DNA from 2 places in the Buttiauxella gaviniae genome. Region 1 is predicted to be linked to the other one. Evidence: predicted binding sites of a transcription regulator. Region 1 holds the regulator's gene; the other holds the start of a gene.
What was found. Region 1 encodes PurR, which represses purine synthesis genes. Its sites were predicted from a motif close to CANGCAAACGTTTGCNTG; they were not measured.
Positions count from the first base shown of each region.

Region 2: a site for PurR is predicted at 5,100-5,117, ahead of cvpA (colicin V production protein). Genes of this name have one in related genera too.

Region 1 is NZ_JBFMVT010000002.1:4,054,304-4,070,451, reverse strand. Features, by position in the region: gene anmK (anhydro-N-acetylmuramic acid kinase) at 1-235, opposite strand, end outside; gene slyB (outer membrane lipoprotein SlyB) at 520-987, shown strand; gene slyA (transcriptional regulator SlyA) at 1,099-1,533, opposite strand; gene AB1E22_RS19365 (DUF1656 domain-containing protein) at 1,715-1,951, shown strand; gene AB1E22_RS19360 (efflux RND transporter periplasmic adaptor subunit) at 1,955-2,812, shown strand; gene AB1E22_RS19355 (FUSC family protein) at 2,821-4,842, shown strand; gene sodC (superoxide dismutase [Cu-Zn] SodC) at 4,844-5,365, opposite strand; gene AB1E22_RS19345 (aldo/keto reductase) at 5,448-6,344, opposite strand; gene AB1E22_RS19340 (DUF1289 domain-containing protein) at 6,402-6,641, opposite strand; gene eptA (phosphoethanolamine transferase EptA) at 6,826-8,454, shown strand; gene AB1E22_RS19330 (TetR/AcrR family transcriptional regulator) at 8,527-9,126, shown strand; gene AB1E22_RS19325 (alkene reductase) at 9,181-10,278, shown strand; gene gloA (lactoylglutathione lyase) at 10,363-10,770, shown strand; gene rnt (ribonuclease T) at 10,865-11,518, shown strand; gene AB1E22_RS19310 (Grx4 family monothiol glutaredoxin) at 11,573-11,917, opposite strand; gene AB1E22_RS19305 (C40 family peptidase) at 12,280-13,137, shown strand; gene sodB (superoxide dismutase [Fe]) at 13,283-13,864, shown strand; gene AB1E22_RS19295 (YnhF family membrane protein) at 13,904-13,993, opposite strand; gene purR (HTH-type transcriptional repressor PurR) at 14,288-15,313, shown strand; gene punR (DNA-binding transcriptional activator PunR) at 15,332-16,148, opposite strand, start outside.
Region 2 is NZ_JBFMVT010000002.1:553,780-569,927, reverse strand. Features, by position in the region: gene AB1E22_RS03370 (aspartate-semialdehyde dehydrogenase) at 1-283, shown strand, start outside; gene truA (tRNA pseudouridine(38-40) synthase TruA) at 283-1,098, shown strand; gene AB1E22_RS03360 (DedA family protein) at 1,124-1,783, shown strand; gene accD (acetyl-CoA carboxylase, carboxyltransferase subunit beta) at 1,922-2,842, shown strand; gene folC (bifunctional tetrahydrofolate synthase/dihydrofolate synthase) at 2,920-4,188, shown strand; gene dedD (cell division protein DedD) at 4,178-4,906, shown strand; gene cvpA (colicin V production protein) at 5,175-5,663, shown strand; gene purF (amidophosphoribosyltransferase) at 5,699-7,216, shown strand; gene AB1E22_RS03330 (UbiX family flavin prenyltransferase) at 7,398-7,967, shown strand; gene argT (lysine/arginine/ornithine ABC transporter substrate-binding protein ArgT) at 8,264-9,040, shown strand; gene hisJ (histidine ABC transporter substrate-binding protein HisJ) at 9,336-10,118, shown strand; gene AB1E22_RS03315 (histidine ABC transporter permease HisQ) at 10,243-10,929, shown strand; gene AB1E22_RS03310 (ABC transporter permease) at 10,926-11,642, shown strand; gene hisP (histidine ABC transporter ATP-binding protein HisP) at 11,653-12,426, shown strand; gene AB1E22_RS03300 (TIGR01777 family oxidoreductase) at 12,606-13,499, opposite strand; gene folX (dihydroneopterin triphosphate 2'-epimerase) at 13,519-13,887, opposite strand; gene yfcG (GSH-dependent disulfide bond oxidoreductase) at 13,981-14,610, opposite strand; gene yfcF (glutathione transferase) at 14,752-15,396, shown strand; gene yfcE (phosphodiesterase) at 15,453-16,004, shown strand; gene yfcD (NUDIX hydrolase YfcD) at 16,063-16,148, shown strand, end outside.

The DNA.
Region 1 (16,148 bases):
TTTCAACCGCTTCGGCGAACAGTTTGCCAAGCCGGTTATCAAGCTGGCCGAGCTGCGAAAGCGTTAACGGTTGCCCCTGGCAAATCGCCAGTATGGCTTTTTTGATGTCCACAGGAATGGGGTGGCAGTAACTTGCCTGCTGAGCAACAAGATGTTCATCAATCGCCGCCAGAACGACATCAATACCGTCCAGACTGGTGCCCGACATCACGCCGATATAACGCCCTGATTTCATCTGTTACTCCTTTAAACACGCCAAATAGTGGGATTAACTCCACCATAAACTATCATTCAATACGATGATTAATTAATAATTTTTCAACACATGGGGCTACAACATGGGATCAAGAGACCGTTGCGGCGCATCCACAATTGGTTTAAGCCCGGTTCATATAAGGTTTTTTAGAATTATTGCCATCATGCGGCTGAACTAATTTTAAATTCAGCACCTAAATACCATATAATTTAGCCATGAAGGATGCTCAGTTGGGCGTTTCAAGGTGTTCAGGAGAGTCACAAATGATTTCACGTATACTGGTAGTCTCGTTAGTTGGGTTAACTTTAGCTGGTTGCAGCAATACCAGCTCACTTTCAGGCGACGTGTACAGCGCCTCTGATGCTAAACAAGTGCAAAGTGTCACTTATGGTACGTTGGTGTCAGCTCGTCCGGTTCAGATTCAGGGCGGGAATGATTCAAACGTGTTAGGTGCGATTGGTGGTGCAGTACTGGGCGGTTTCCTGGGTAACACCGTTGGGGGTGGTACAGGCCGTTCGCTGGCAACCGCAGCGGGTGCCGTAGCAGGTGGTGTTGCAGGCCAGGGTGTTCAGGGCGCAATGAACAAAACGCAGGGTGTTGAGCTTGAGATTCGTAAAGACGATGGCAACACTATTCTGGTGGTGCAGAAACAAGGCGACACCAAATTCACAGCAGGCCAGCGTGTAAGAATTGCCAGCAACGGCAGCCAAACAACGGTATCGCCAAATTAATTATGCGGGGTGACTTGATAGTCAGTCACCCCGATTCATTTCTGCTTCAATAATGCAGCTCAAAACAGAAAGCCTCACCTGTTGCGGCCATTCGCACGAGCGACAGACGTATTACTCTTTGGTCTGCAAATGGACGATGTTCTGTTCCAGGCGGTTAATCAGGTCAAGCAGTTGCGCATGTTCATCGGCACTGATGCCCGATAAAATCTCTTCGCGCGTTTTTTTAATGACCGTCTCCATCTCATTGATGATGGGTTCCGCACGCTCAGTGAGCTTAATGCGCTTCGCTCTACGGTCATTCGCACAGGTCTGACGCGAAATCAGCCCTTTCTCTTCAAGCTGATCAAGCGTTCTAACCAGTGATGGTTGCTCAATGCCAATCGCTTTGGCCAACTGAATCTGTGACTGTTCAGGCGGCAACTGATGGATGTTATGCAGCGTTACCCAATGCGTCTGTGTCAATTCCAGAGGTTTCAGGCGATGGTCAATCAGAGCACGCCAAATGCGCACCAACCGTGCCAGATCCGATCCTAATGGCGATTCCAATTTCATCTCCTTATAATTAGCTTGCTAACTTATTATACTCATTTTAAACTATTGTGCAGGCTTTAAATGAAAAAACAAAATCCTTATTTTTGCTGATGTTATGCAACCAGCTATACTTTTAGTTTACAACTAAGTCAGGGGAAACGGCAGTCCACCCCGGTATTTTAAAGGATTATCTGACGTGAGCTTTAATTTTCTAACTTCAGGTCTGCCTCTTCAGGACCTGGTTGTCGGCGCCTCTATCTATTTCCCCCCTCTTTTTAAAGCGGTCATGGTTGGATTTTTTATCTGGCTCATCCTGCATCATCTTTTACGCGACTGGATGTATTCCGGTGAAATCTGGCACCCGACATTAATGGATCTGTCGTTATTTTCGCTGTCCGTCAGTGCAGGGCTTGTGATTCTTGTGGTCTGGTAAAGCATGAATATGAAAACAATAAAGTACTTTTCCACGTTACTGATTTTCGCCGTGGCCATCATCGTTGGCTGGCTGTTATGGAATTATTACATGCAATCCCCGTGGACGCGAGACGGGAAAGTCCGTGCCGAGCAAGTCAGTATCACGCCACAGGTTTCTGGAACCATTACGCAACTCCATATTGAAGATAACCAGTTCGTCAAAGCGGGCACGATTTTGTTCACTATTGATGTCACGCCCTACCACATTGCGCAGCTCAATGCCCAGGCGCAATTAGCTCAGGCCCAGTCCGAACTGGCTAAAGCCAGCAATGAAGCAAATCGTCGACGCAACTTGCCGCGCAACTACATCTCTGCGGAAGATATGGATACTGCGAATATCAACGTCAAAGCGGCGCAGGCCTCGGTAAAAGCCGCCGAAGCAACGCTTGAGCAGGCGCAATGGCAAATCTCTCAAACTACCGTGACCGCGCCGGTTGATGGTTGGGTGACTAATTTATCTACGCGAACCGGTAACTACGCGACGTCCGGCCAACCGGTTTTTGCCCTGGTTGATAGTCACTCGTTTTATGTCGTCGGGTATTTTGAAGAGACCAAACTGCGCCATATCCAGCCCGGCGATGTAGCCCAAATCGTCTTATACAGCGGCCATGTTCCGTTAGGTGGCAAGGTGCAAAGTATTGGCCGCGCCATTTACGATCAAAGTGTGGAGAGCGACAGCAATTTAGTTCCGGATATCAAACCCAATGTGCCCTGGGTCAGACTCGCCCAGCGCGTACCGGTGCGCATTAAGTTAGATAACATTCCGCAAGGGGTCACGCTAGTGTCCGGCACGACATGCACCGTTTCAATTAAACGCTGAATCAGCCGATGAAACTCTCCGCACTCACCTGGCGAAATACACCATGGGCAAAAGCAAGCGCCGGGCAATGGCGCTACGCCCTGCGTAATGCCATTGCGATGTGCCTCGCATTAACCATCGCTTATTATCTCGATTTAGACGAACCGTACTGGGCGATGACCTCGGCGGCGGTGGTCAGTTTCCCCACCGTCGGCGGTGTGGTCAGTAAAAGTCTTGGGCGCATTGCCGGAAGCCTGATTGGTGCCATGGCCTCGCTTATTATCGCGGGCAATACGCTTAACGACCCGTGGCTATTTACCTTTTCGATGGCCGCCTGGCTGGCGCTTTGCACCTGGAGCTCCAGCCATTTCCAAAATAATGTGGCCTACGCCTTTATGCTGGCAGGTTATACCGCCGCAATTATCGCCTTCCCGATGGTGAATACCATTGAGACAACGCAACTGTGGGATATCACTCAGGCGCGAGTCTGCGAAGTTATCGTAGGGATTTTGTGCGGGGCATTTATGATGATGGTGCTCCCCAGCACCTCTGACGGTACCGCCCTGCTTACCGCCCTGCGAAATATGCATGCCCGACTGTTAGAGCACGCAGCGATGCTGTGGAAACCGGAAACCACCGATGCGATTCGCACCGCTCACGAAGGGGTCATCGGGCAGATTCTGACCATGAATTTGCTACGAATTCAGGCGTTCTGGAGCCATTACCGTTTTCGCCGCCAGAACAACTTACTTAATTATCTGATCCACCAGCAACTGCGCTTAACCAGCGTCATTTCCAGCTTGCGTCGCATGTTGATGAATTGGCCTGAGCCCCCGGCAAATTTATGGCCCGTGCTGGAAGCGCTAATTAAAGAGCTGACCCGCGAAGATACCCATAAATATTCCATCGCCCGTCTGCTTCAACAGATAGCGCCCGGCCCGGAAGATGATTATCGCCATCAGGCGTTTTGGCATCGTCTGCGCTATTTTTGCTGGCTGTATTTGAATAGCAGCCGCTGGTTACGGGAACTGGAAAATGCCACTCCGGTTTCTGTCCTGACGCCCCCCAAAACGCCGCCGCTTGCGCGCCACACCGACAGCACCGAAGCGCTCTGGAGCGCATTGCGAACGTTCTGCGTCATCACGGTGACGGGGGCCTGGTGTATCAGCACCCAATGGGATGCAGGAAGTGGAGCCTTATCGCTGGCCGCCATCAGTTGCGTGCTTTATTCCTCCGTCCCTTCCCCGCTCAATTCGCTGACGTTGCTGATGCGGACGCTGCTCTGGCTTTCAGTATTCAGTTTTCTTGTGAAATTCGGCCTGATGGTACAGATCACCGATCTCTGGCAGTTTCTGGTGTTTTTATTGCCGCTGCTGGCGACAATGCAACTGATGAAATCACAGCAGCCTAAATTTGCCGGGCTTTGGGGGCAGTTGATTGTATTTATGGGTTCGTTTATTGCCGTCACTAACCCGCCCGTCTATGACTATGCCGATTTTATCAATGACAACCTGGCAAAAGTCTTAGGGGTGGGCCTCTCCTGGGTCGCATTCTCCGTTTTACGACCTGGCTCAGATACACGCAAAAGTCGCCGTCACATCAGGGCATTGCGACGCGGTTTCGTCGACCAACTCAGCCGCAAACCGCAGCATTCTGAAAACCAATTTGAATCGCTGGTTTATCATCACATCAGCCAGCTCAGCAACAGTAAAGATGAGATCGCGCGTCGTTGGCTGCTGCGCTGGGGCGTGGTGCTGCTCAACTGCTCTCATGTCGTGTGGCAATTACGTTCGTGGGAAACGCGCTCGGACCCACTTTCCCAGGTGCGTGATGTTTGTATTCACACATTGAGAGACGTTATGAGCGAGCGCGGGGTTCAGCAGCGATCGTTGGCGACCACATTGCAGGAGTTACAGAAAATGTCGGATACGCTTGCCCACCATCATAATCCGGCGGCGCGGGAACTGGCCGGGATTATCTGGCGGCTCTATTGTTCGCTTTCGCAACTTGAACAAGCGCCGCCTGCCGGAACGCTGGCAGGCAGCAACTAATTTATTGAATCACTCCGCAAGCATAGCGTGCACCGCCACCGCCCAATGGTTTAGGTTGATCGGACATATTATCGCCATCAACGTGCACCATTAGCGCCTTGCCTTTTACTTCATCAAGCGTTTTCAGGCGCGGCGCGGTGACTGGCTGTGTGGCGCTGCCGTCGTTATCGACCACCAGCACGGGCAAATCACCTAAATGCCCGACGCCCATCGGCCCCATATGTTTGCCCGTGTTGTCAGGGTCAAGATGCCCGCCCGCGGCTTCAGCCGCCGAAGGTTTCCCCTCTTTCAACGCAGGATCACAACTGCCTTTGGCATGAACATGGAAGCCATGGTCGCCGGGAGGAAGCGTTCGAAGATCGGGCGCAAACACCAGCCCTTTATCGGTTTCGGTGATTTTCACCGTCCCAAGAGAATGATCTATCCCCTTCAGCGTGACGAGATTCATTTGAACTTCAGTGCTGGCCGCCTGAACCGCCGCGCAGCTAAATAGGGTAAGAAAAGCCAGACTTATTCGCTTCATATTTATCTCCCGGATTCATTTTTACCCTGTTAAGCATAGGCCAGACAGGTGGATTCATCCGGGAGATAACGTTTTTTGTCGCTTACGGTACGTCGTAACCCAGCGCAGCCTTACGGATACGGAACCACTGCTGGCGGCTCATATCAAGGCTCAGAGCGTGAATCGCAGAGCGCACGCGTTCGATTTTACCGGAACCAATAATTGGCAGTGGCTTAGACGGGAGGCGCATCACCCAGGCGTAAACCACCTGTTCAATGGTTTCCGCACCCATTTCAGCCGCAACAGCGCGTAATTCGTCTCTAAGCGGTTGGTATGCTTCGTCGTTAAACAGGCTCCCGCCGCCCAGACATGACCACGCCATTGGATGAACACGCAACTGCTGGCACTGATCCAGCGTACCATCAAGGATAGTCGGCTGATGAACCGGAGAGATTTCAACCTGGTTCGTTGCAAGGGTGAATGGCAGGCGAGATTGCAGCAACGCAAACTGCGCAGGGGTAAAGTTCGACACGCCAAAGTGGCGCACTTTTCCGCTTTGATGCAGGCTGGTAAAGGCTTCAGCCACTTCGTCAGCATCCATCAAAGGATCGGGGCGGTGAATAAGCAGCAAATCGAGATAATCCGTCGCCAGGTTCTGAAGCGAGGTTTCTGCGCTGTTGATGATGTGGGATTTATCCGTAATGTAGTGGCCTAACGCATGGTTTGGATTGGCCGTGGTGGCAATCCCGCACTTCGTAACAATTTCCATTTTCTGGCGCAAATGGGGCGCTAAGCGCATCGCTTCACCAAATGCCGCTTCGCACTGATACCCCCCATAAATATCGGCGTGATCGGCGGTGGTAATCCCCAGTTCGACATGCTCTTCAATAAAGCTCGCCAGTTGACGAGCAGACATGTTCCACTCCATCAAACGCCAATACCCCATCACCAGGCGTGAAAACTCTGGCCCCTGCGGGGAGATCGTAATGCGCTGTACCATAAAACGTGTCCTCAGTAATAAACGAATTCTGCGACTGAGTATAACGGTATCAAGGAATTAAAAAAGTGAGGGTTGTTGCGGTTCTTCGGGGGATGGTGATTTGCCTGCACGCAATTTGCGCATCAATCGCTGGCGGCATAACCGCAGCACTTCTTGCTTTTGCCCGTCGCTCATTTGCTGCCATTGGAAACGCTCGTCACGGCTACGCATACAACCGCGGCAAAAACCACGCTCATCTGACTGGCAGATCCCGCGACACGGGCTTTGTATCGGGAAAAACTCTAACTGTTCAGACACCTTCATACCTCTTTTGCATCATTGCTTCAATTGAAGACCGACAGTCAAAATGTTGCAAGCGGTGCGGTGAATATTCGTAGCGCTTGTCCCGATTACAAAACGCTGCGCGGATTTTTTAAATTAAGGTTCACCTAATCTTCATTCATTAGTCTGTATACATTCTCTATAAGCATTTACGGTTGTTATGGAAGCCCTTAAAAAGTTACAGTGTAACGATTCAAAGTTTAATCTTTGCTGTGCATTCTTCTTCACCCTAATCAATTCCCTGTTTATTAAGCACGCCTGGGAGATTATTGCTCCTGACTCGTTCCACAGCTGGATTTTTGCGATTTCCGTCCCGGTTGTACTGTTCAGTGCCTGGCTAACAACATTCAGCCTGATTAATTTGCCCTGGTTGCGTAAACCGCTGCTGGTTATCCTGGTCATTGGCTGTGCAGCCAGTAACTACTTTATGTACACCTACGGCGCGGTCATCGACAAAGATATGATGACCAACGTCTTCGAAACCGACTCCCAGGAAGCCGTGGCGCTTATTACTCCGCAATTACTGCTCTGGCTGGGGTTTGCAGGTGTTGTACCCGCGGTTATTCTGGCGGCAATTAAGATCAAACCGATACGCTGGTGGCACACCCTTCTCACTCGCCTGGTGGGCGTTCTGGCGGGCTTGCTGATCATTATTCTGGTGGCTTCGGTATTTTATAAAGATTACGCCTTGCTGTTTCGCAATAATAAAGGCGTGGTGAAAATGGTAACGCCCGCCAACTACATCAGCGCCATTAGCCGCTATAGCAAAGATCGCTGGTTTGCAGGCGATCGGTCGCTGATTAAAATTGGCGAAGATGCGAAAAAAGGCCCACTGATTAGCCAGCAGAAAAAGAAAACGGTCGTGGTGTTTGTGGTGGGCGAAGCGTCGCGCGCTGAAAACTATTCATTGAATGGTTACGTGCGCGAAACCAACCCGGAACTGAAAAAACGCGACGTGATCTACTTCCCTAACGCTTCTTCTTGCGGCACGGAAACAGCGATCTCTGTGCCCTGCATGTTCTCCAATATGCCACGCAAAAATTACGATGCGGATCTGGCGCGTCACCAGGAGGGTTTACTGGATGTGATGGCGCACGCGGGCGTTAACCTGCTGTGGCGTGAAAACGACGGCGGCTGTAAAGGGGCATGTGACCGTATTCCGCATACCGACATGACGCAGTGGAATCTGGACTCCCTGTGCAAAGATAAATCCTGTTGGGACGATGCGTTGCTGCACCGCTTTGGGAATGTACTGGACGGCTTGCAACAAGACTCCGTGATTGTCCTGCACCTGATGGGCAGCCACGGCCCGGCTTACTATCGCCGTTATCCGGATAAATTCCGCCAGTTCACTCCAACCTGTGACAGCAACCAGATTCAGGACTGCGATCGTCAGTCGCTCATTAATACCTATGACAACACGATTTTGTATACCGATGATATTGTCAGCCGAACCATTGATGAACTGAAAGCGCATAGCGAGCAGTTTAACACCGCGCTGGTCTACCTCGCCGATCACGGTGAATCGTTGGGTGAAAACGGGATTTACCTGCACGGCACGCCGTATATGTTGGCTCCCTCCCAGCAAACACATATTCCGTTCCTGTTCTGGCTGTCGAAGGATTATCAGCAAAATTTTGCGGTAAATACGGGCTGCCTGGCCCAAAAGGCCGCCGGTGAACACGTTTCTCAGGACAATATTTTCTCGACCCTTTTAGGCATGATGGATATTAAAACCTCACAATATCAGCCTGATATGGATATTCTCGCCGGTTGTCGTAAAGCCTGAACCTCAGGCGGCAGGAAAATTCTGCCGCCTGACACTTGCCTTAGACCGACTGGTCTATTAGAGTATTTCCCCATGAACAGACATCCTGACCATGACACTCGTGAACATCTCCTTGCCACCGGCGAGCAGCTCTGCCTGCAACGCGGATTTACCGGCATGGGATTAAGCGAACTGTTAAGCACAGCCGAAGTGCCCAAAGGCTCTTTCTACCACTACTTCCGCTCTAAAGAGGCGTTTGGCGTGGCAATGCTTGAGCGCTATTACACTGCCTACAACCTGCGATTACAGCACCATTTTTCGCAGGGGCACGGGACATATCGTGAAAGATTACTGGCGTGGTATCAGGAAAGCGTCACCTGGTTTTCGCAGCACGGAAGTTTGATCAGTTGTTTGACGGTTAAACTTTCAGCCGAAGTCTGTGACCTTTCAGAAGATATGCGTGCGGCGCTCAACAAAGGCTCGGTGCAAATTGTTTCTCAGTTGGCCGATGCTCTTGAAAAAGGCCTCGCTGAGAAAAGCCTGAAGTTAACCGACGCCGCGTTAAGTCAGGCACACGTTATTTATGCCCTGTGGCTCGGAGCCAGTCTACAGGCGAAGATTTCCCGGAGTGCGATGCCGCTGGAATGCGCCCTCGCCCACGTGACTCAACTATTAGCGGAGCCTGTCTCCTGACAGGCTTTTTATTTAATTTAAAACTAGACGACCGGTCTATTCGAGGCGTTTTATATGTCAGCAGATAAATTATTTACTCCACTGAAAGTCGGTGCCATCACAACACCAAACCGTATTTTTATGGCGCCATTAACCCGACTGCGCAGCATCGTTCCGGGTGATATTCCGACCCCATTGATGGGCGAATATTACCGTCAACGCGCAAGCTCCGGGCTTATTATCAGCGAAGCTACGCAGATTTCTGCTCAGGCAAAAGGCTACGAAGGCGCACCGGGTCTGCACAGCGATGAGCAAATTGCCGCCTGGAAGAAAATCACAGCGGGCGTTCATGCCGCAGACGGGCGCATTGCCGTGCAATTGTGGCACACTGGTCGTATTTCACACTCCAGCATTCAGCCGGGCCAGCAGGCTCCTGTAGCGCCTTCCGCTCTTTCTGCGGGCACACGTACCTCATTGCGTGATGAAAATGGCCATGCGATCCGCGTCGATACCTCAATGCCACGTGCTCTTGAGCTAAATGAAATTCCTGGCATCGTAAATGACTTCCGCCAGGCCGTTGGCAATGCACGCGATGCAGGTTTTGATATGGTCGAACTGCACTCCGCACACGGCTATCTGCTGCACCAGTTCTTGTCTCCAACGTCTAACCATCGTACTGATGAGTACGGCGGCAGCCGCGAAAACCGCGCACGTCTGGTGCTCGAAGTGGTGGATGCCGCGTGCAAAGAATGGAGCGCCGATCGCATTGGGATCCGTGTTTCGCCGATCGGTTCATTCCAGAATGTTGATAACGGCCCGGATGAAGAAGCCGATGCGCTGTATCTGATTGAAGAGTTAAACAAACGCGGCATTGCGTACCTGCACATGTCCGAGCCTGACTGGGCTGGCGGCGAATCCTACACCGAGGCATTCCGTCAGAAAGTGCGTGAGCGCTTTAACGGGGTAATTATCGGCGCGGGGGCATACACCCCAGAGAAAGCCGAAGCGCTTATCGAGAAAGGTTTAATCGATGCGGTCGCCTTTGGTCGCGATTACATTGCCAACCCGGATCTGGTTGAACGTCTGCATCACAAGGCTGAACTTAATGCCCAACGTCCAGAAAGTTTCTACGGCGGCGGCGCTGAAGGCTACACCGATTACCCGACTTTGTAGACCTCTCTCATTGATAGCGGCGTTGATTCGCCGCTATACTTACCTCACATTTAGAAATTAACCCTTTAATTCTAAGAGGAATTTATGCGCTTACTTCACACCATGCTGCGTGTTGGCGACCTGCAACGCTCCATCAACTTTTACACCAACGTACTGGGCATGACCCTGCTGCGTACCAGTGAAAATCCGGAATATAAATACTCTCTGGCGTTTGTTGGCTACGGCCCGGAAACCGAAGAAGCGGTTATCGAACTGACCTACAACTGGGGTACCGATAGCTACGATCTGGGTAACGCATACGGCCACATCGCCCTGGGCGTAGACGATGCGGCTGAAGCCTGCGAGCGCATTCGCCAGAACGGTGGCAACGTCACTCGCGAAGCGGGCCCGGTTAAAGGCGGCTCCACGGTAATTGCTTTCGTTGAAGATCCAGACGGTTACAAAATCGAACTGATCGAAAGTAAAGATGCCGGTAAAGGTTTGGGTAACTAATATCCAGTTTACGGGTGCACGCTGCACCCGTTAGCTTCCCTCCGTAAAATTTGCCATAATGCGCGCTGCTTTTTCCCCGTATTAAGAGATCCTGATGTCTGACAACACGCAACTGCATAGCCTGTGCGACCGTTTTCGTGGTTTTTATCCGGTAGTCATTGACGTTGAAACCGCCGGGTTTAACGCTAAAACCGATGCTTTACTGGAAGTCGCAGCCATCACATTAAAGATGGATCAAGACGGCTGGTTATCGCCGGATGAAACGCTGCATTTCCACGTCGACCCTTTTGAAGGCGCTATACTTGAGCCGGAAGCGCTGGCTTTTAATGGTATCGACCCGCATAACCCGTTGCGTGGTGCCGTCAGCGAATATGATGCGCTACATGCAATTTTCAAAATGGTGCGTAAAGGCATTAAAGACAGCGGTTGTAACCGTGCGATTATGGTGGCGCACAACGCCACATTCGATCACAGCTTTATGATGGCGGCGGCAGAACGTGCTTCGTTAAAACGTAACCCGTTCCATCCTTTTGTGACATTTGATACCGCAGCCCTGAGCGGGCTTGCGTTAGGCCAAACCGTGCTGGCGAAGGCGTGTATTGCCGCAGGCATGAAGTTTGACAGCAGCCAGGCACACTCCGCGCTGTATGACACCGAGCAAACCGCCCTGCTGTTTTGCGAAATCGTCAACCGCTGGAAACGTTTAGGCGGCTGGCCTCTGCCTCTCCCGGTAGAACCCGAAGCGTAGGCATAAAAAAAGCGACTATCAAAGTCGCTTTTTCATTTGTTGCTTAGCTACAAATTACTCTTCGCCTGGCTCTTCAGATTTGTGCTTAGCCGCAGTCTCTTTAATCAGTGTCTGCAATTCGCCGCGCTGATACATCTCAATGATAATGTCGCAGCCGCCAACCAGTTCACCATCCACCCATAGCTGCGGGAAAGTCGGCCAGTTAGCGTATTTTGGCAGCTCAGCACGGATGTCTGGATTCTGTAAAATATCAACGTATGCGAAACGCTCGCCACAGGCAGACAGCGCCTGCACAGCCTGGGCTGAGAAGCCACAGCTTGGCAGTTTCGGAGAACCTTTCATATACAGAAGGATTGGGTTCTCAGTGATTTGTTGTTGGATTTTTTCAATAGTGCTCATTGCTTGCTTCCTCAAACCTGGTCTCGGCAGTAGCCTGCCATTGTAGCGATGGATACCCTCTTCAGAAAACACCATTTTTTTCAGGGTTTCTCTGACGTTCGCAACGGAGGGACAACATGTATCTAGAATAACACTTTTCGCGTAGCTGCAAATCAGGAAATAACCCTATCCCTGATCAATAAATAGCCGTGAAACGATTAGTTTGGTCAATTTATTTGCGTCCGGTAACGAAACAATACAACGATAAGCAAAAGGTTATTAACTTTATGGCTTCTAATAGATTAGAATCGGCGGGTTTCGCAAAATCATACACGGGCATGATGGCTTTCATCGTGCATTTATTTTAACCAGGGGATTGTCGAGTGGCGCGGATAACAAAAATTTCTATCACGCTCTGTGCTCTGCTATTTACCTTGCCTTATACACCATTGACGCAGGCGTCTGAACACGCACGTCCCGTGGTTGCGCAGAAAGCGCACGTTGTGAAAAAAAGCACGGCGAAGAGCACAGAAAAGAGCAGTAAGAGTAAAGAAAAAACCACCACCTCAACCAAGAAAGCCAGCACCACAGCAAAAACATCCAGCAAGAAAAAAGAATCCGCTGCGGTAAAAACAAAAACGGCTAAGAATTCCAGCACCAATAAAACCAAAAACCTCGCAAAAAACGACCGTAAAAAAACCTCCCAGATTGCTAAAGTCCAGCCTGTTACTTTCACCGAAAAATGCAGCAAGCCGCGTAAAGGCCACAAAGTGCGTTGTGTGAAAGTAAAAGCTGAACAACCGACGACGATTGCGCAGGCGCATAAAGTCCGCGTGCAAAAAGCACAGAAAACAGCCATGAACAAACTGATGGGCCAGATTGGCAAACCGTATCGCTGGGGCGGCACCTCTCCGCGCACCGGTTTCGATTGCAGCGGTCTGGTCTATTACGCTTATAAAGATTTAGTGAAATTCCGTATTCCACGTACCGCCAATGAAATGTATCACCTGCGTGATGCTTCTTCTGTTGACCGTGGCGAACTCGAAACGGGCGACCTGGTGTTCTTCCGCACCCAGGGGCGTGGCACAGCGGATCACGTGGGTGTTTATGTCGGTAACGGGAAATTTATTCAGTCACCGCGTTCTGGCCGGGATATTCAAATCACTTCATTGAGCGAAGATTACTGGCAGCGCCACTATGTGGGTGCCAAACGCGTCATGACGCCAAAAACCATTCGCTAATCTCCCTTCATCAAATCTCACCTGCCCTACTTTGGGCAGGTGAGATCTTCTTTTGCTTATCCTTTCAATTTGTTACCCTAAATCCACACTAAGCGTGGTTGTTTAGTGTTCATAAAATCCCAAAATAATTCGAAAGGAGTCAGCAATGTCGTTCGAACTACCTGCACTACCATATGCAAAAGATGCTTTAGCCCCGCATATCTCTGCCGAAACGCTGGAATACCACTACGGCAAACACCATCAAACCTACGTCACTAACCTGAACAATCTGGTTAAGGGCACAGCGTTTGAAGGCAAAACACTCGAAGAGATCGTTCGCACTTCTGAAGGCGGCGTATTTAACAACGCAGCGCAGGTGTGGAACCATACCTTCTACTGGAACTGCCTGGCACCTGATGCTGGCGGCGAACCAACGGGCGCTGTTTTGGATGCTATCAACCAATCTTTTGGTAGCTTCGCTGAGTTTAAGCAACAGTTTACCGATGCCGCTATCAAGAACTTTGGCGCAGGCTGGACCTGGCTTGTTAAAAACGCAGAGGGTTCGTTAGCCATTGTTTCTACATCTAACGCAGGCACACCGCTGACCACTGCGGCCAAACCGCTGCTGACTGTAGACGTATGGGAACATGCGTATTACATCGACTACCGCAATGCTCGCGCAGGATACCTGGAGCATTTCTGGGCGTTGGTGAATTGGGAATTTGTTGCGAAGAATCTTGCAGCTTAATCCATAAGTAAATGGGCCGCGATAAGCGGCCCATTTTAATCAGTGCAGTACGGCGGTTAACGCGCCACAAACAATCAAAGCCAGAACGATAACCGTGGTGGTGATTGAAAATTTCAGGTCGGTGCTCATGAGTAAACTCCTTTTATTACCTTACAATCAGTGTGTCGGTGGATTTTCCCACAATCGGAGAGAAAAATCCTCCTGGTTTTAACCGGATATCCATTTTCCCTCTTCCACTTTTCGCCAGGATAGGCCAAAATCCCACGCTAATTTATTGCGTACCGTCAATTCAACGCCCTCCTCCCGTTTTATGTCGCAATCCCGGCATACCCGCAACCACGATGTTGCCTCAGGAGATAGCGTACGCAAACGTTTAACACATTCGTTATCAGGGGCTTACGATATGGCCCGGAGTGAAATTTAATGGCGACAATCAAGGATGTGGCGAAACGCGCAAACGTTTCCACTACAACCGTATCACATGTGATTAACAAAACCCGTTTTGTAGCGGAAGAGACGCGCAATGCGGTTTGGGCTGCAATCAAAGAGCTGCACTATTCGCCAAGCGCCGTCGCGCGTAGCCTGAAAGTTAATCACACTAAAACGATTGGCCTGTTAGCCACGTCCAGCGAAGCGCCCTATTTCGCCGAAATCATCGAAGCCGTTGAAAATAGCTGCTTTGAAAAAGGCTATACCCTCATTCTGGGTAACGCACACAATAACTTCGAAAAACAGCGTGCCTACTTATCAATGATGGCGCAAAAGCGCGTTGATGGCCTGCTGGTGATGTGCTCTGAGTACCCGGAATCACTTCTGACCATGCTCGAAGAGTACCGTCATATCCCAATGGTTGTGATGGACTGGGGTGAAGCGCGCGCTGATTTTACCGACTCCGTCGTCGATAACGCATTCCATGGCGGTTATCTGGCCGGGCGTTATTTGATCGAACGCGGTCATCGTGAAATTGGCGCTATTCCCGGGCAGATGGAACGCAACACCGGCGGCGGTCGCCATGCTGGCTTTATGAAAGCGCTGCAAGAGGCTGGTATCGCTATCCCGGAAAACTGGATTGTTCAGGGCGATTTTGAGCCGGAATCCGGTTATCGCGCGATGCAGCAGATCCTCGGTCAGTCTCATCGCCCTACCGCGGTGTTCTGCGGCGGGGATATTATGGCGATGGGTGCAATTTGTGCCGCCGATGAAATGGGGCTGCGCGTCCCGCAGGATATTTCCATTATCGGCTATGACAACGTGCGTAATGCTCGCTTCTTCTCACCCGCCCTGACGACGATTCACCAGCCAAAAGATTCCCTGGGTGAAACGGCATTTAACATGCTGCTGGATAGAATCGTTAACAAACGCGAAGAATCCCAGAGCATTGAAGTCCATCCGCGCCTGATTGAGCGCCGCTCAGTAGCTGATGGCCCATTCCGCGATTACCGCCGTTAAGTTTTGTTGAGCCCGGGTTTACTCGGGCTCAGGCTCCTGCAACCACTCCGCATTCATCGTCTCACTGTCCCCCAAATAATCCAGTAGCCAGGCCAGGGCTGGTGATGCATCATTTTGCCGCCAGGTCAGGCAGCATGCGGCGTCCGGGAAGGGATTATCAAGCGTTAACTCGCACCACTGCCCTGATGCCAGCCACGGCCGTGCGATATGCAAAGGCACCATACCGATACACAGCCCCGCGCTAAGACAATCTGAACCAGATTGCCAGTCAGGCACCACTACACGACGCTGGTTATCCAGCAGCCAGGTAATTCGTTTTGGTAGTGAACGGGAGGTATCCTCCAGCACCAGCGAAGGCCAGGCCCGGAGATCGTCATCGCTTAGGGTACCGCCAAGCTTCGCAAGCGCATGATTCGATGCCACCACGCAACGCCAGCTTAGGGATCCCATATCCCGGAAAGCATAACGCCCCCCAACGGGGATAGCCTGGGTTGCGCCAATCGCCACTTCAACACGTCCGTCAGCTAACGCATCCCACACACCGTTAAACACTTCCTGGAAAATTCGCAGCTCGATGTCCGGAAAATGGCGATAAAAATCCAGCACCAACTGCCGGGTTCGCTCGGGTTTAACGATGTTATCGACCGCAATAGCGAGGTGCCCGCGCCATCCATTAGCGATCTGTTGGCACTGCTGCCGTGTCGTCATCATTTTTTTGATAACAGACCGGCCCTCTTTCAAAAAAAACAGACCCGCAGGCGTTAATTCCACATCCCGATGGCGACGTTCAAACAGCGGAACCGCCAGCCATTCCTCCAGTTGCCGTACCGTGTAG
Region 2 (16,148 bases), 3.5 Mb from region 1:
CGCGCAAATGGTTAACTTCGAAGCGATGCGCCCGCTGGCGGCAGAAGAAGCCCGCGACGCATTTGGTCAGTTTGAAGATATTGAGCTTTCAGAAGAAGGGCAGTTCCCGACGCAGGTTTCTGATGCCTCCGGCAGCGCACATCTTTCTATCGGCTGTATCCACAATGACTATGGTATGCCGGAGCAGATTCAATTCTGGTCTGTTGCCGATAACGTTCGTTTCGGCGGCGCGCTGATGGCTGTGAAAACCGCAGAAAAATTAGTGCAGGAGTATATGTACTAATGTCCGACGAGTTGCTTCAAACCCCGATCCACAAGATTGCTCTGGGCATTGAATACGACGGCAGTAAATATTACGGCTGGCAGCGCCAGAACGAAGTCCGTAGCGTGCAGGAGAAGCTTGAAAAAGCGCTCTCTAAAGTAGCAGATGAGCCAATCAACGTGTTCTGCGCCGGGCGTACCGACGCAGGCGTTCACGCTACAGGCCAGGTCGTGCATTTCGAAACGCGCATGGATCGTAAAGATGCGGCCTGGACGCTTGGCGTAAATGCGAATTTACCTGGCGACATCGCTGTGCGTTGGGTTAAAAATGTGCCGGATGATTTTCACGCCCGCTTTAGCGCGACGGCGCGCCGCTACCGTTATGTCATTTATAACCAGCGCCTGCGCCCGGCGGTGATGTCCCAAGGCGTCACGCATTTTTATCATCCACTGGATGCCGACCGTATGCACCGCGCTGCGCAATGCTTGCTGGGCGAGAACGATTTTACCTCGTTCCGCGCCGTGCAATGCCAGTCACGCACGCCGTGGCGTAACCTGATGCACATCAACGTTACGCGTTACGGGGCTTATGTGGTGGTGGATATTAAAGCCAATGCGTTTGTGCACCACATGGTTCGAAATATTGTTGGCAGCCTGATGGAAATCGGCTGTGGCAATCAGGCTGAAAACTGGATGGCTGAGCTGCTGGCGGCGAAAGATCGTAAGCTTGCCGCCGCGACCGGGAAAGCAGAAGGCTTGTATTTAGTCTCCGTCGATTACCCTGAACATTTTGCGTTGCCTAAACCCCCGATGGGGCCTCTTTTTTTGGCAGACTGACGCCAGTCGAGAAAGGTAGATAACTATGGAATTTATCCGCTTTATTATTGATTTTATTCTGCACATTGATGTGCATTTAGCGGAGTTGGTCGCGCAGTATGGTGTCTGGGTTTATGCCATTCTGTTTTTGATTCTGTTTTGCGAAACAGGCCTGGTGGTGACGCCGTTCCTGCCGGGTGATTCATTGCTGTTCGTTGCGGGCGCGCTTGCCGCGTTGCCAACTAACGATCTGAATGTTCATACCATGGTTATTTTAATGGTGATCGCCGCGATTGTCGGCGACGCGGTGAACTACACTATTGGGCGGTTATTCGGCGAGAAACTGTTCAGCAACCCGAACTCAAAAATCTTCCGTCGCAGTTATCTTGATAAAACCCACGCTTTTTACGAGCGTCACGGTGGAAAAACGATTATCCTCGCGCGCTTCGTACCGATTGTGCGAACCTTCGCACCGTTTGTCGCAGGGATGGGGCACATGTCCTATCGTCATTTTGCGATGTATAACGTTGCCGGTGCGTTGCTGTGGGTGTTGTTGTTCACCTACGCAGGTTATCTGTTCGGCGATTTACCGATCGTGCAGGAAAACCTGAAATTACTGATTGTGGCGATTATTGTGCTGTCGGTATTGCCGGGCGTGGTTGAGATTATTCGCCACAAACGTGCAGCCAAACGCCTGCAAAAGTAACCCCATCGCGCGGTTCGACCACTTTTTTATCCAAAGTCGCGGGCCGTTATGTTTTAATGAGCACCATTTATGGTCTGGGGCAGGTCACACTGCCACAGAAAAACTGGCATCGACCAGGTTCAAGCAGAAAGGTCATCAATGAGCTGGATTGAACGAATTCTCAATAAGAGCAATATTACCCCTACCCGTAAGGCGAGCATCCCTGAAGGGGTTTGGACTAAATGCGATAGCTGCGGCCAGGTTCTGTACCGCGCCGAACTGGAACGCAATCTTGAAGTCTGCCCAAAATGCGATCACCACATGCGCATGTCCGCGCGCGATCGCCTGCACAGCCTGTTAGATGAAGGCTCGCTGTTTGAGCTGGGTAGTGAGCTTGAGCCAAAAGATATTCTCAAGTTTAAAGACTCCAAAAAATACAAAGATCGTCTGGCAACGGCCCAGAAAGAAACCGGTGAGAAAGACGCGCTGGTGGTAATGAAAGGCACGCTCTATAACATGCCTGTTGTTGCAGTTGCCTTTGAGTTTGCCTTTATGGGCGGTTCTATGGGTTCTGTTGTCGGCGCGCGTTTTGTTCGTGCCGTTGAGCAGGCTCTGGAAGATAACTGCCCGCTGATCTGCTTCTCCGCTTCCGGTGGCGCACGTATGCAAGAAGCGCTGATGTCGCTGATGCAGATGGCGAAAACCAGTGCGGCGCTGGCAAAAATGCAAGAACGCGGTCTGCCATACATTTCAGTTCTGACTGACCCAACCATGGGCGGCGTTTCTGCAAGTTTCGCGATGCTTGGCGATCTGAACATTGCTGAGCCAAAAGCGTTGATCGGCTTTGCGGGCCCGCGTGTTATTGAACAGACCGTTCGTGAAAAACTGCCGCCGGGCTTCCAGCGCAGTGAATTCTTGATCGAAAAAGGCGCGATCGACATGATCGTTCGCCGTCCAGAAATGCGCCTGAAACTGGCAAGCGTTCTGGCAAAACTGACAAATCAGCCAGCGCCGAATCCGGAAGCGCCGCGTGAACCGATTGTGGTTCCGGCAGCACCGGAAGAAGGTCACGAGGCCTGATTGTTAACAAGGGCAGGCCGAACAGGTCCTGCCCTTTTTCTTGAACCGTAGCTTGAAAAGTAGATAGAGCGGGCATCATGGAAAAAACGCAAATCCCTCAAGCCACGTCGCCCCTGGCCACGTGGCTTTGTTATCTGGAAAATCTCCATTCTAAAACCATCGAGCTTGGTCTTGAGCGCGTGAAAAAAGTTGCCGCCACGCTTGATGTGCTGAAACCTGCGCCGACGGTGTTTACCGTTGCGGGAACCAACGGTAAAGGCACGACGTGCCGCACGTTGGAAATGGTGTTGATGGCGGCGGGTTACAGCGTGGGTGTTTACAGCTCCCCCCATTTACTGCGCTACACCGAGCGCGTGCGCGTGCAGGGTGAAGAGCTGGATGAAGCGTACCACACAGCCGCTTTCGCTCAGATTGAAGCCGCGCGGGGCGAAACCTCACTGACCTATTTCGAATACAGTACGCTTTCGGCTTTGCTGCTGTTTAAGCAACTGGCAGTAGATGTGGTTATCCTTGAAGTGGGTTTAGGCGGGCGACTGGACGCAACCAATATTGTTGATGCAGATGTCGCAGTTGTAACCAGCATTGCACTTGACCACACCGACTGGCTCGGGCCTGACCGCGAAAGCATCGGGCGTGAGAAAGCGGGCGTATTCCGTGGCGGAAAACCAGCCGTGGTGGGCGAGCCTGATATGCCACAGACCATTGCGGATGTGGCGGCTGAAAAAGGCGCTCAACTGCTGCGCCGTGATGTCGACTGGTCCTGGCACGCCGATGAGACTAGCTGGAGTTTTAAAGATGCTCAGGGCGAACTCAAGGGGCTTCCACTGCCGTTAGTGCCCCAGCCAAATGCCGCGACGGCTCTGGCCGCACTGCGTGCAAGCCAGCTAAATGTCAGCAATGGCGCTATTATTCAAGGGATTAAAGAGGCAACGCTGCCGGGCCGATTCCAGGTTATTTCGCAGGCTCCACTGGTGATTCTTGATGTAGCCCATAACCCGCATGCGGCGGCCTACCTGGCGGGGCGCCTGGCGCAGTTACCGAAACGTGGGCGCGTGCTGGCGGTTATCGGCATGCTGCATGACAAAGATATCGCCGGTACGCTGGCCTGTTTGTCGCCTCAGGTTGATAGCTGGTATTGTGCCCCTCTGGAAGGGCCGCGTGGAGCCACTGCTGAACAGTTGATTGAACATCTGGGGCAGGGTGAAGTCTACGACAGTGTGGCCCAGGCTTGGGCTGGCGCAATGCAGGCAGCAACAGACAATGATACCGTGCTGGTATGTGGTTCATTTCACACAGTAGCCCACGTAATGGAAGCGCTGGACGCGGAGAGAGCAGGTGGCGAGTAAGTTTCAAAATCGATTAGTCGGAACCATTATTCTGGTCGCTCTGGGGGTCATTATCCTGCCAGGCATCCTTGATGGTCAGAAAAAGCATTATCAGGATGAATTTGCCGCCATTCCTCTGGTGCCTAAGCCGGGTGATACCGATGAACCGGATATGCTGCCTGCGGCGACGCAGGCGCTGCCTTCGCAGCCGCCGGAAGGGGCCGCCGAAGAGGTGAGAGCAGGTGCGGCCGCAGCGCCAGGGCTTGATATCGCTTCGCTACCGAGTGACGGCGGGGCAGGTATTGATGAAGTTCCGGTCACCCGCGATCAGCCTAAGCCTAAACCGGTCGTTGAGAAGGCAAAGCCGAAGCCTGCTGAAAAGCCGCTGAGCAAAGCAGAAAGGGATCAAACCGAAGAACGCCTGGCGATGATGAACGAAGAACCGCCTGAGCCAGAAAAACCGGTGAAGCAGGATACGCCAGACAAAGCCCCGACCGGGCAAGCCTACGTTGTGCAACTCGGTGCGTTGAAAAATGCCGACAAAGTGAATGAAATTGTTGGTAAACTTCGCGCTTCCGGGTTCCGGGCTTACACGTCACCGTCGACACCTGTGCAGGGGAAAATTACCCGCATTCTGGTCGGGCCGGATGCTTCAAAAGACAAACTCAAATCATCTCTTAGCGAGCTGAATTCGATTTCCGGTCTGAATGGTGTGGTGATGAATTATACGGCGCGCTAAAGCGTGTTCGTAGTGGTTTTTGTAGGGCGGATAAGCGAAGCGTCATCTGCCATAAAGCGGTAATTTGGTGGGCGGCACGTGGGCTTAACCACCTTACAACTTCCAGCAAAAGCCGGTAACAACAGGCAATTTTTTAATGGCGTTGAGCATTTTTTCAACGCCATTATTTATTTACGCGAGGGAAGGAAATCCCTACGCAAACGTTTTCTTTTTCTGTTAGAATGCGCCCCGAACTGGACGTCAGGGCGATTTGTCGTGGGATTTGTTCATGGTCTGGATAGATTACGCCATTATTGCAGTCATCGGCTTTTCGGCTCTGATTAGTGTTATTCGTGGGTTTGTGCGTGAAGCGTTATCGCTGGTAACCTGGGGCTGTGCTTTCTTTGTCGCCAGTCATTACTACACTTACCTGTCAGTCTGGTTCACTGGCTTTGAAGACGAACTGGTACGTAATGGAATAGCTATCGCGATACTGTTTATCGCGACACTCATCGTCGGTGCGATTGTCAATTATGTGATTAGCGCGCTGGTGGAGAAAACCGGCCTGTCGGGTACAGACAGGGTGTTGGGGATCTGTTTTGGTGCTTTACGTGGAGCGCTGATCGTCGCCGCCATTCTGTTCTTTCTTGATACGTTCACTGGTTTTTCGAAGAGTGACGACTGGCAAAAGTCGCAGCTTATCCCACAATTCAGTTTCATCATCAGATGGTTCTTTGACTATCTGCAAAGCTCGTCAAGTTTCTTACCCCGGCCATAAGGCGGGGGCTCGTGGCTTAATGAGGAAAAGACAACATGTGCGGTATTGTCGGTATCGCCGGTTTTATGCCGGTAAACCAGTCTATCTATGACGCGTTAACGGTGCTTCAGCATCGTGGGCAGGATGCCGCGGGCATCGTCACCATTGATGCTTTAAATTGTTTTCGTCTGCGTAAAGCCAATGGGCTGGTGAGCGATGTATTTGGTGCCATTCACATGCAGCGCTTGCAGGGAAATATGGGTATCGGCCATGTGCGTTACCCTACAGCAGGAAGTTCCAGTGCTTCTGAAGCCCAGCCTTTCTATGTTAACTCCCCATACGGCATTACCCTTGCACACAACGGTAACCTGACGAACGCTCACGAGCTGCGCCAGAAGCTGTTCGAAGAAAAACGTCGTCACATTAACACCACCTCCGACTCTGAAATCCTGCTCAATATTTTCGCCAGCGAGCTGGATAACTTCCGCAACTATCCGCTGGAAGCCGACAACATTTTTGCCGCTATCGCTGCAACCAACCGTCAAATTCGTGGTGCATATGCCTGCGTGGCCATGATTATCGGTCACGGTATGGTGGCCTTCCGCGACCCGAACGGCATCCGTCCGCTGGTGATGGGGAAACGCGATTTAGGTGATGGCCGTACCGAATATATGGTCGCTTCCGAAAGTGTTGCTCTTGATACGCTGGGCTTTGAATTCCTGCGTGATATCGCACCAGGCGAAGCGGTGTACATCACCGAAAAAGGGCAGTTGTTCACCCGCCAGTGTGCTGATAACCCAACCAGCAATCCTTGCCTGTTTGAGTATGTCTACTTTGCACGCCCGGACTCTTTCATCGACAAAATTTCCGTTTACAGCGCGCGCGTTGAGATGGGTAAAAAGCTCGGTGAGAAAATTGCTCGCGAGTGGGAAGATTTGGATATTGACGTGGTTATCCCGATTCCAGAAACCTCCTGCGATATCGCGCTGGAAATCGCCCGTATTCTTGATAAGCCTTATCGTCAGGGCTTCGTGAAGAACCGCTACGTTGGTCGTACCTTTATCATGCCAGGCCAGCAACTGCGTCGTAAGTCTGTGCGCCGTAAGCTCAATGCGAACCGCGCTGAGTTCCGCGATAAAAACGTTCTGCTGGTGGATGACTCCATCGTACGCGGCACCACGTCCGAGCAGATTATTGAGATGGCGCGTGAAGCCGGAGCGAAAAAAGTATATCTCGCATCTGCGGCACCAGAAATCCGTTTCCCGAACGTGTATGGCATTGATATGCCAAGCGCTAACGAACTGATTGCTCACGGTCGTGAAGTTGACGAGATCCGCCAGTTAATCGGTGCCGACGGTTTGATCTTCCAGAATCTGGACGATCTGATTGAAGCGGTGCGCGTTGAGAATCCGGACATTACGCAGTTTGAGTGCTCGGTGTTTAACGGCGTGTATGTCACCAAAGATGTGGATCACGAATACCTTGAGTATCTTGAATCCCTGCGTAATGACGATTCGAAAGCGATTCAGCGTCAAAACGAAGTGGAAAATTTAGAGATGCATAACGAGGGGTAAAACTATCCTCGCGCGACCCCCTCCCAGCCTCCCCCTTACCAGATCCTCCCCTGGAAAGGGGAGGGCTGGGGTGGTGTCCGGGTTTTCTCCCTTAACCGTGAGATGAGGGCGTCCACTCCTTGCATCCCCGCCCATCTTGCGGCAAAGTCAGCCCAGATAAACTCCTTGGGCGAACGTCAATATGAAACGGTTAATTGTTGGGATTTCAGGTGCCAGTGGCGCAATTTATGGCGTGCGACTGCTTCAGGTGCTGCAACAATTACCCGATGTCGAAACGCATCTCATCATGAGCAACGCGGCTCGCCAGACCCTTGGGTTGGAAACAGATTTTTCCCTGCGTGAAGTGCAAGCTCTGGCGGATGTGGTTCACGATGCCCGTGATATCGCCGCCAGCCTCTCCTCAGGCTCTTTTAAGACGCATGGCATGGTCATATTGCCCTGCTCAATCAAAACGCTCTCTGGCATTGTTCACAGCTATACAGACGGCCTGCTCACGCGTGCGGCAGATGTGGTACTCAAAGAGCGTCGTCCGCTGGTGCTTTGTGTGCGTGAAACGCCGCTGCATCTCGGGCATTTGCGCCTGATGACGCAGGCGGCTGAACTTGGGGCGGTAATCATGCCGCCAATGCCTGCGTTTTATCATCGCCCGCAAAGCGTGCAGGATATTATCGACCAGACGGTAAACCGCGTGCTCGATCAGTTTGATATTGAGCTGCCGGAAGACTTGTTCACGCGCTGGAACGGGGCATAGCCGTTGCGCCAGTGTGGTGCATCACAAAACCTTTCGCCTCATAATGGGGCGATTTTGTAACCTCGATCACTTCCAGAACATTTATCCCCTATTTTCCACCATTAATGTTTTTCCCTCACACCAGACCTGCTATCTTTCAATTCTGCGACAGTGTTGTAACTTTTTTTTAACATGAAACCATGCACTTTCTTTCACGCAGGAAAAAGTGGCATGGGAACTGCAACTCTGCTTCGCAGCACTAAACAAACACAACACGACATTACACATAATAAGATCAGTAAACTTGAGGGTTATCTATGAAGAAGCAGGTTCTCGCTCTGTCATTGCTGCTCGGGTTATCCAGCACCGTTTATGCAGCAATCCCGCAGACCGTTCGTATTGGTACGGACGCCACCTATGCGCCTTTCTCTTCTAAAGATGCGAAAGGGGACTTTGTCGGTTTTGATATCGATATCGGGAATGAACTTTGTAAGCGCATTAACACCAAGTGTACGTGGGTTGGGCTCGACTTTGACTCACTGATCCCTTCTTTGAAAGCGAAGAAAATCGACGCGATCATCTCCTCCCTCTCTATCACCGAAAAACGCCAGCAGGAAATTGCTTTCTCAGAAAAACTTTATGCGGCTGATTCCCGTCTGATCGCCAGCAAAGGCTCACCGATTCAGCCAACAATTGATTCCCTGAAAGGCAAACATGTGGGTGTTTTGCAGGGATCGACTCAGGAAGCCTTTGCTAACGCGCAATGGCATCCAAAAGGGATCGACGTTGTGGCTTATGCTAACCAGGATCTGATTTATTCTGACCTGGCTGCGGGCCGCCTTGACGCTGCATTTCAGGACGAAGTTGCCGCGAGCGAAGGGTTCCTGAAACAACCTGCCGGAAAAGAGTTTGCCTTTGCGGGACCTTCTGTAAAAAACAAACAGTATTTTGGCGATGGCACCGGGATTGGCATGCGTAAAGACGATGCTGAGCTGAAAGCGGCCTTCGACAAAGCACTGGCAGAAATGCGTAAAGACGGCACTTACGACAAATTTGCTAAGAAGTACTTCGATTTTAATGTTTACGGTGAATAACATTATCCCTTAGTCTGTAGCCCGGCTGCACTTTAGTGCCGCCGGGCTGAATAGAATTGCAAACTAACCCAGGTCATTACGCACTTTAATGGTGCAATTTTTTGCTGATGCACAAAAAAAGTGTATCGTTTGCATCTCGTTGGTGCAGCGTGTTTTTGAATGAAACTGATGCGCATTTTTAGCGCGCCAACGTACTGAAAAACGTTATCAACACATGCATAAATTGGCATGGAAAGTGCAATTTTATCCGGTTAAAAAGCAATCGCGCATAAAAACAGTCTTTTCGAGGGTAATTATGAACAAGCAGATCATCGCTCTTTCTTTGGTGCTGGCATTTTCCAGCGTTTCTACAGCTTTCGCCGCTATTCCTAAAAATTTACGTATCGGTACCGATCCTACTTACGCCCCGTTTGAGTCGAAAAATGCCCAAGGGGAATTAGTGGGTTTTGACATCGATCTGGCAAAAGAACTCTGCAAACGCATCGAAACAAACTGTACGTTTGTGGAAAACCCACTGGATGCGCTGATCCCTTCCCTGAAAGCGAAAAAAATCGACGCAATTATGTCGTCTCTTTCCATCACTGAAAAACGTCAGCAAGAGATCGCCTTCACCGACAAACTGTACGCAGCCGATTCTCGTTTAGTGGTCGCCAAAGGCTCAACGATTGAGCCCACCCTTCAATCTCTGAAAGGTAAGCGTATCGGCGTTCTGCAGGGCACCACGCAAGAGACTTATGGTAATGAGCATTGGGCGCCTAAAGGCATTGAAATTGTCTCTTATCAGGGTCAGGACTCAATCTACGCTGACCTGACGGCTGGCCGTATTGACGCTGCATTCCAGGATGAAGTCGCGGCCAGCGAAGGTTTCCTGAAACAACCTGTCGGCAAAGATTATCAGTTCGGCGGCCCATCCATTAAAGATGACAAATTGTTTGGCGTCGGCACCGGAATGGGGCTGCGTAAAGATGACAATGAGCTGCGTGAAGCGCTGAATAAAGCGTTTGCTGAAATGCGCAAAGACGGAACTTACGAGAAGTTAGCGAAGAAGTACTTCGACTTTGATGTTTACGGTGGTTAACAGTGTTGTAGGGTGGATAAGCGTAAGCGCCATCCACTGATAATACAAACGATGGCGGGTGACACGTGCTTACCCGCCCTACGTTGATACCGTTTGTGCAGACACTGACGACAGGATACGCACCATGCTGTACGGTTTTTCTGAAGTGATTTTTAAAGGGGCGCTCGTCACGCTGGAACTGGCGTTAAGCTCCGTTATCCTCTCGGTGATTATTGGCCTGGCAGGCGCTGGCGCAAAGCTATCCAAAAATCGCCCGCTAGCGATGCTGTTTGAAGGTTACACCACGCTGATTCGTGGCGTGCCGGATCTCGTGCTGATGCTGCTGATTTTTTATGGTCTGCAAATGGCGCTCAACGTGTTAACGGATTCGCTGGGAATGGCGCAGTTTGATATCGACCCGATGGTTGCGGGTATCATCACGCTCGGTTTTATCTACGGTGCCTACTTTACCGAAACCTTCCGCGGCGCGTTTCTCACTGTGCCGAAAGGGCATATTGAAGCGGCTACCGCTTTTGGCTTTACGGGCTCGCAAACCTTCCGCCGCATTCTCTTTCCTGCAATGATGCGTTTCGCGCTCCCGGGGATTGGTAATAACTGGCAGGTTATTTTAAAAGCCACGGCGCTCGTTTCTTTGTTAGGTCTTGAAGATGTGGTGAAAGCCACGCAGTTGGCCGGGAAAAGCACCTGGCAGCCATTCTACTTCGCGATTGTTGCAGGGATTATTTATCTGTTCTTTACCACGGTATCGAACGGGGTACTGCTTTGGCTTGAACGTCGCTATTCCGTAGGCGTGAAGAGGGCCGAGCTATGATTGATATCGTTCAGGAATACTGGAAAGCGTTGCTGTGGACTGACGGCTATCGCTTTACCGGCGTGGCTATCACGCTGTGGCTGCTGATTTCATCGGTGGTGATGGGCGGGATTCTGGCGCTGTTTCTGGCTATTGGCCGCGTGTCGAGCAACAAATTTATCGCGTTTCCTATCTGGCTCTTTACCTACATTTTCCGTGGTACGCCGCTGTATGTGCAGTTGCTGGTGTTCTACTCCGGCATGTATACGCTGGAAGTGGTTAAAGGCACGGTTCTGCTAAATGAGTTTTTCCGCAGCGGCCTGAACTGCACCGTGTTGGCGTTGACGCTAAACACCTGCGCCTATACCACCGAAATTTTTGCCGGGGCGATTCGTTCAGTCCCACATGGCGAAATTGAAGCCGCGCGCGCCTATGGGTTCTCACGCGTTAAAATGTATCGCTGCATTATTTTGCCTTCGGCGCTGCGTATTGCGCTGCCAGCGTACAGCAATGAAGTGATTTTAATGCTGCACTCTACCGCGCTGGCCTTTACCGCCACCGTGCCGGATCTGCTGAAAATCGCCCGCGATATTAACTCCGCGACCTACCAGCCATTTACCGCGTTTGGTATCGCTGCGGTGTTATACCTGTGTATTTCTTATGTGCTGATTAGATTGTTCCGCAAGGCGGAGCAACGCTGGTTGCAGCATATTAAACCAAGCTCAACGCATTGAGTGTTCAATGATGACTGATAAAAAATTAAGCGTTACCGACCTGCATAAGCGCTACGGCCAACATGAAGTCCTGAAGGGCGTCTCTTTACAAGCCAACGCTGGCGATGTGATCAGTATTATCGGTTCGTCAGGCTCCGGGAAAAGTACTTTCCTGCGCTGCATCAACTTCCTTGAAAAACCGAGTGAAGGGACGATTGTCGTTAATAACCAGAACATTAATCTGGTGCGCGATACCGATGGGCAATTGAAAGTTGCCGATAAAAATCAGCTCCGTTTGCTGCGCACCCGCCTGACGATGGTATTCCAGCACTTTAACCTCTGGAGCCACATGACGGTGCTGGAAAACGTCATGGAAGCCCCGATTCAGGTTTTAGGTTTGAGCAAACAGGAAGCCAAAGAGCGTGCGATTAAATATCTGGCGAAAGTGGGTATTGATGAGCGCCAGCAGGTGAAATACCCGGTGCATCTTTCAGGTGGCCAGCAGCAGCGTGTCTCGATTGCTCGCGCCCTGGCGATGGAACCTGAGGTATTGCTGTTTGATGAACCGACTTCCGCGCTAGACCCGGAGCTTGTGGGCGAAGTACTGCGTATCATGCAGAAACTCGCCGAAGAAGGAAAAACCATGGTGGTAGTGACGCACGAGATGGATTTTGCGCGCCATGTTTCAAACCATGTGATTTTCTTGCACCAGGGTTTAATTGAAGAAGAAGGCACGCCGGATGAATTGTTCGGCAATCCGAAAAGCGCTCGTTTGCAGCAGTTCCTTTCGGGGTCGTTGAAGTAATTTGCCCTGATCCTCGGGGGCTGTCTCTTATACAGATCTTACTTAGGCATTCGAGTAGGGTGGGGACAAATTAAGGCACTCGCATCAGGTTCGGACCCCACCCCAATCCTCCCCTTTTCCAGGGGAGGGAGCAGTTAACTCCTCCACCTGGCAAGGGGGAGGTTGGGCGGGGGTCGTTTCTACCGCACAACATCCCCCAGCGCTTCTTCCAGATCGAAATAGCGAAAGCCAAACCCAGACTCTTCAAGCCGTTTCGGCAGCGCTCGCTGCCCGCCCAGAACCAGCACCGAGGATTCGCCCATCATTAACTTGATTGCGCTCGTTGGCGCGCGCATAAACGCCGGGCGATTCAGCACGTGGCCCAGCGCATGAGAAAACTGTTCGTTGCGGACGGGGTAGGGCGAAACCATGTTAAATGGCCCGCGCAGGTCGTTATTGAGCAGCCACAAAATACCGTTAACCATATCGTCGATATGAATCCAGGCCAGATACTGGCGGCCTGAGCCCATTGGCCCGCCGAGCCCTAAGCGGAAGATTGGCAGCAGCTTCGCCAGAATCCCCCCTTTTGGGGCAAGCACGACGCCGGTACGCAGCAGGCACACACGCGTCTGTTCACTTTGCGCTCCGCAGGCGATTTGTTCCCAGCGGGCGCACAGCTTATGGGTAAATTCATTGTGCGGTGGTTCATCTTCGTTCACCACGACTTCGCCGAGATCGCCGTAATAACCGGCGGCGGAACCGGAGATGAGCACGGAAGGTGGCGTCTGGCTTGCTTTGAACATCTCGACCAGCCGCTCGGTGATTTGCCAGCGGCTCTGGCAAAGGCGCTGTTTTTGCGACTCCGTCCAGCGTTTATCGGCAATGGGTTCACCCGCCAGATTGATGACCGCATCAATGCCGTCAAGATTTTGATGTTCGTTCAACCCTTTCCATAGCGTAACTTTCGGGTCAAAGTGCGAGCGGGCTTTATCTGGATTTCGGGTGACGACAGTCACATCGTGCCCTAACTCTAACAGGCGTGGCACCAGATGGCTGCCAATCAAGCCGGTTCCACCGGTCATCAGTATCTGCATGCTCGTCTCCTGCAGTTTGCTATCTGCGCCAGCTCATGGTCATAGAGACTGAATCGGCATAACGCAGCGCGTGAAGTTTATCGATCTCTACTTCAGCATAAGACACCCACGGATGGTCGCATGCGATGTCGAGCACATCCTGAGTTAATTTTTCCAACAGTGAGAAGCGATGGTTCTCAACCAACTGGATGATTTGTTTAGTGATGGTGCGGTAGTTTAGCGCATCGTTGATATCTTCACTGGCGCGCGCTTTATCTGCGGGATAATGAATGGCGACGTTAATGACAATATCCTGGCGATTGGCGATCTCTTCTTCTTTGATGCCAATAAAAGTGCGCAGACGTAAGTTTTTGATTCGAATAATTGCATCGGGTTGTGGGGACGACATTGCAGGTTTCCTCCATGTATTCATTTTTTCCAGGCTCTGACTATACCCAAATTACATGAGGAAAAAAATTGCGCCCATCCTGGGGCGCGGCTATCAGCTTTTTTGCGCCTGCTCATAGGCGCGTTCGGTTGCCGGACGCGAGTGAATGCGCTCAAACCAGTTTTGAACCGCAGGGAAGTTTGCCAGATTTATACGCTGGCGATCATGGGAAACCGTCCACGGATACGTCGCAATGTCGGCAATACTGTACTCGTTTCCGCCCAGCCACGGAGTCTTTTCGAGTTGCTTATTAAGTACGCCATACAATCGCTGAGTTTCCACCTGATATCGTTCAATCGCGTAAGGAACGGGCTGAGGCGCGAAGTGATTAAAGTGGTGATTCTGGCCGAGCATCGGCCCAAATCCACTGACCTGCCAGAATAACCATTGCAGCGTGTGGGCGCGATCGCGCAGATCTTTGCTCAGCAATGTGTTGGTCTTTTCTGCCAGATACAACAAAATTCCACCGGACTCAAACAAACTCAGCGGGCCGCCACCGTCGGCCGGCGTGTGGTCAATAATTGCCGGAATTTTATTGTTGGGAGAAATGGCTAAAAACGCAGGCTGAAACTGATCGCCTTTGCCAATATCAATACGATGAAGGGTGTAGTCCAGCTCCGCTTCTTCCAGAAACAGCGTGATTTTATGGCCGTTTGGCGTAGGTGCGTAATAGAGGTCAATCATCTCTTTCCCCAGAATTTTTCGTAAACCTATGGAGTATAGACGCTTTGGAAAAGTTGCTTTCTGGATGAGTTTTGTTCAGGTGACAGGCGCCATTTTCCGCTATATGTTCAATAGCCTGGATAACAAAATCATGGGGATATTATGAGCCAGCCGACAATAACACTTTGGTCCGATTCAAACTTTTTTAGCCCGTATGTGATGTCCGTTTATGTTGCTCTGAAAGAGAAAGGCCTGAGCTTTACCTTACAAACCATTGACCTGAACAGCGGGCAAAATCTGCAGCCGGGCTGGAAAGGCTACGATCTTACGCGCCGGGTACCCGTTTTAGCCGTTGATAATTTTTTACTCAGCGAGTCTTCCGCGATCGACGAATATCTTGAAGATCGTTTTGCCCCGCCAACCTGGGAGCGAATTTATCCGCATGATATGGAGAAGCGAGCCCGAGCCCGGCAAATTCAGGCATGGCTACGCAGCGATTTAATGCCGATTCGCGAAGAGCGTTCTACCGATGTGGTTTTCGCGGGGGCAAAGAAACCTGCGCTGACGGAACGAGGGCAGGCGGCGGCTCAAAAACTCGTGAGTACAGTGGAAAGTTTGTTACCCGTCGGGCAGCAGAATCTCTTTGGTGAGTGGTCCATTGCGGATACCGATCTTGCCCTGATGCTTAATCGTTTGGTGCTCAACGGGGACGACGTGCCTGAGCGGTTACAGGAATATGCGGATTTCCAGTGGCAGCGTGCATCGGTACAGCGTTTTCTTGCTCTTTCTGCAAAGCATTCTGGCTGATATACCCCATAATTCGTTATGATAATTACGCTTATCATTAACAGGACCAGGGTTTTATGAAGCTGATGTTTGTCTCGGACATTCATGGTTCGCTACCCGCGACAGAACAAGTGTTGGCGCACTTTGCGCGCAGTGGCGCAAAGTGGCTCATTTTGCTGGGTGATGTGCTGAATCATGGGCCGCGTAATGCGTTACCTGCGGGTTATAACCCCGGAGCCGTAGCGGAGCGGTTTAATACTATTGCCGATAAAATTATTGCAGTACGCGGAAACTGCGACAGCGAAGTTGACCAGATGCTGCTCCATTTTCCAATTACCGCCCCGTGGCAACAGATACTGTTGGCGGAGCAGCGTTTATTTGTCACGCATGGTCATTTATATAACCCCGACAAATTGCCTCCTCTTGCAGAAAATGACGTGTTGGTTTTTGGTCATACTCATCTTCCCCTGGCTGAAAAGCAGGACGCGGTTTATTTGTTTAACCCCGGTTCGGTAAGTATCCCAAAAGGGGGCTTTGAAGCGAGCTACGGCATGCTAAACGACGGTGTTCTGAGCATTCACGCACTGAATAACGATGGGGTTATTGCACAGGTTGAAATTACCCCGTAACTTACCGTGAGTTAGACCGATAACGCGCCAAAGAGCGCCCTGAATAAGGTTTCCCCCAATGGCGGAACAGAGTCATTTTGTTGGTATGGAATGGGTAGACATTGTCAATGAAGACAATGAAGTCATCGCGCAAGCAAGCCGCGA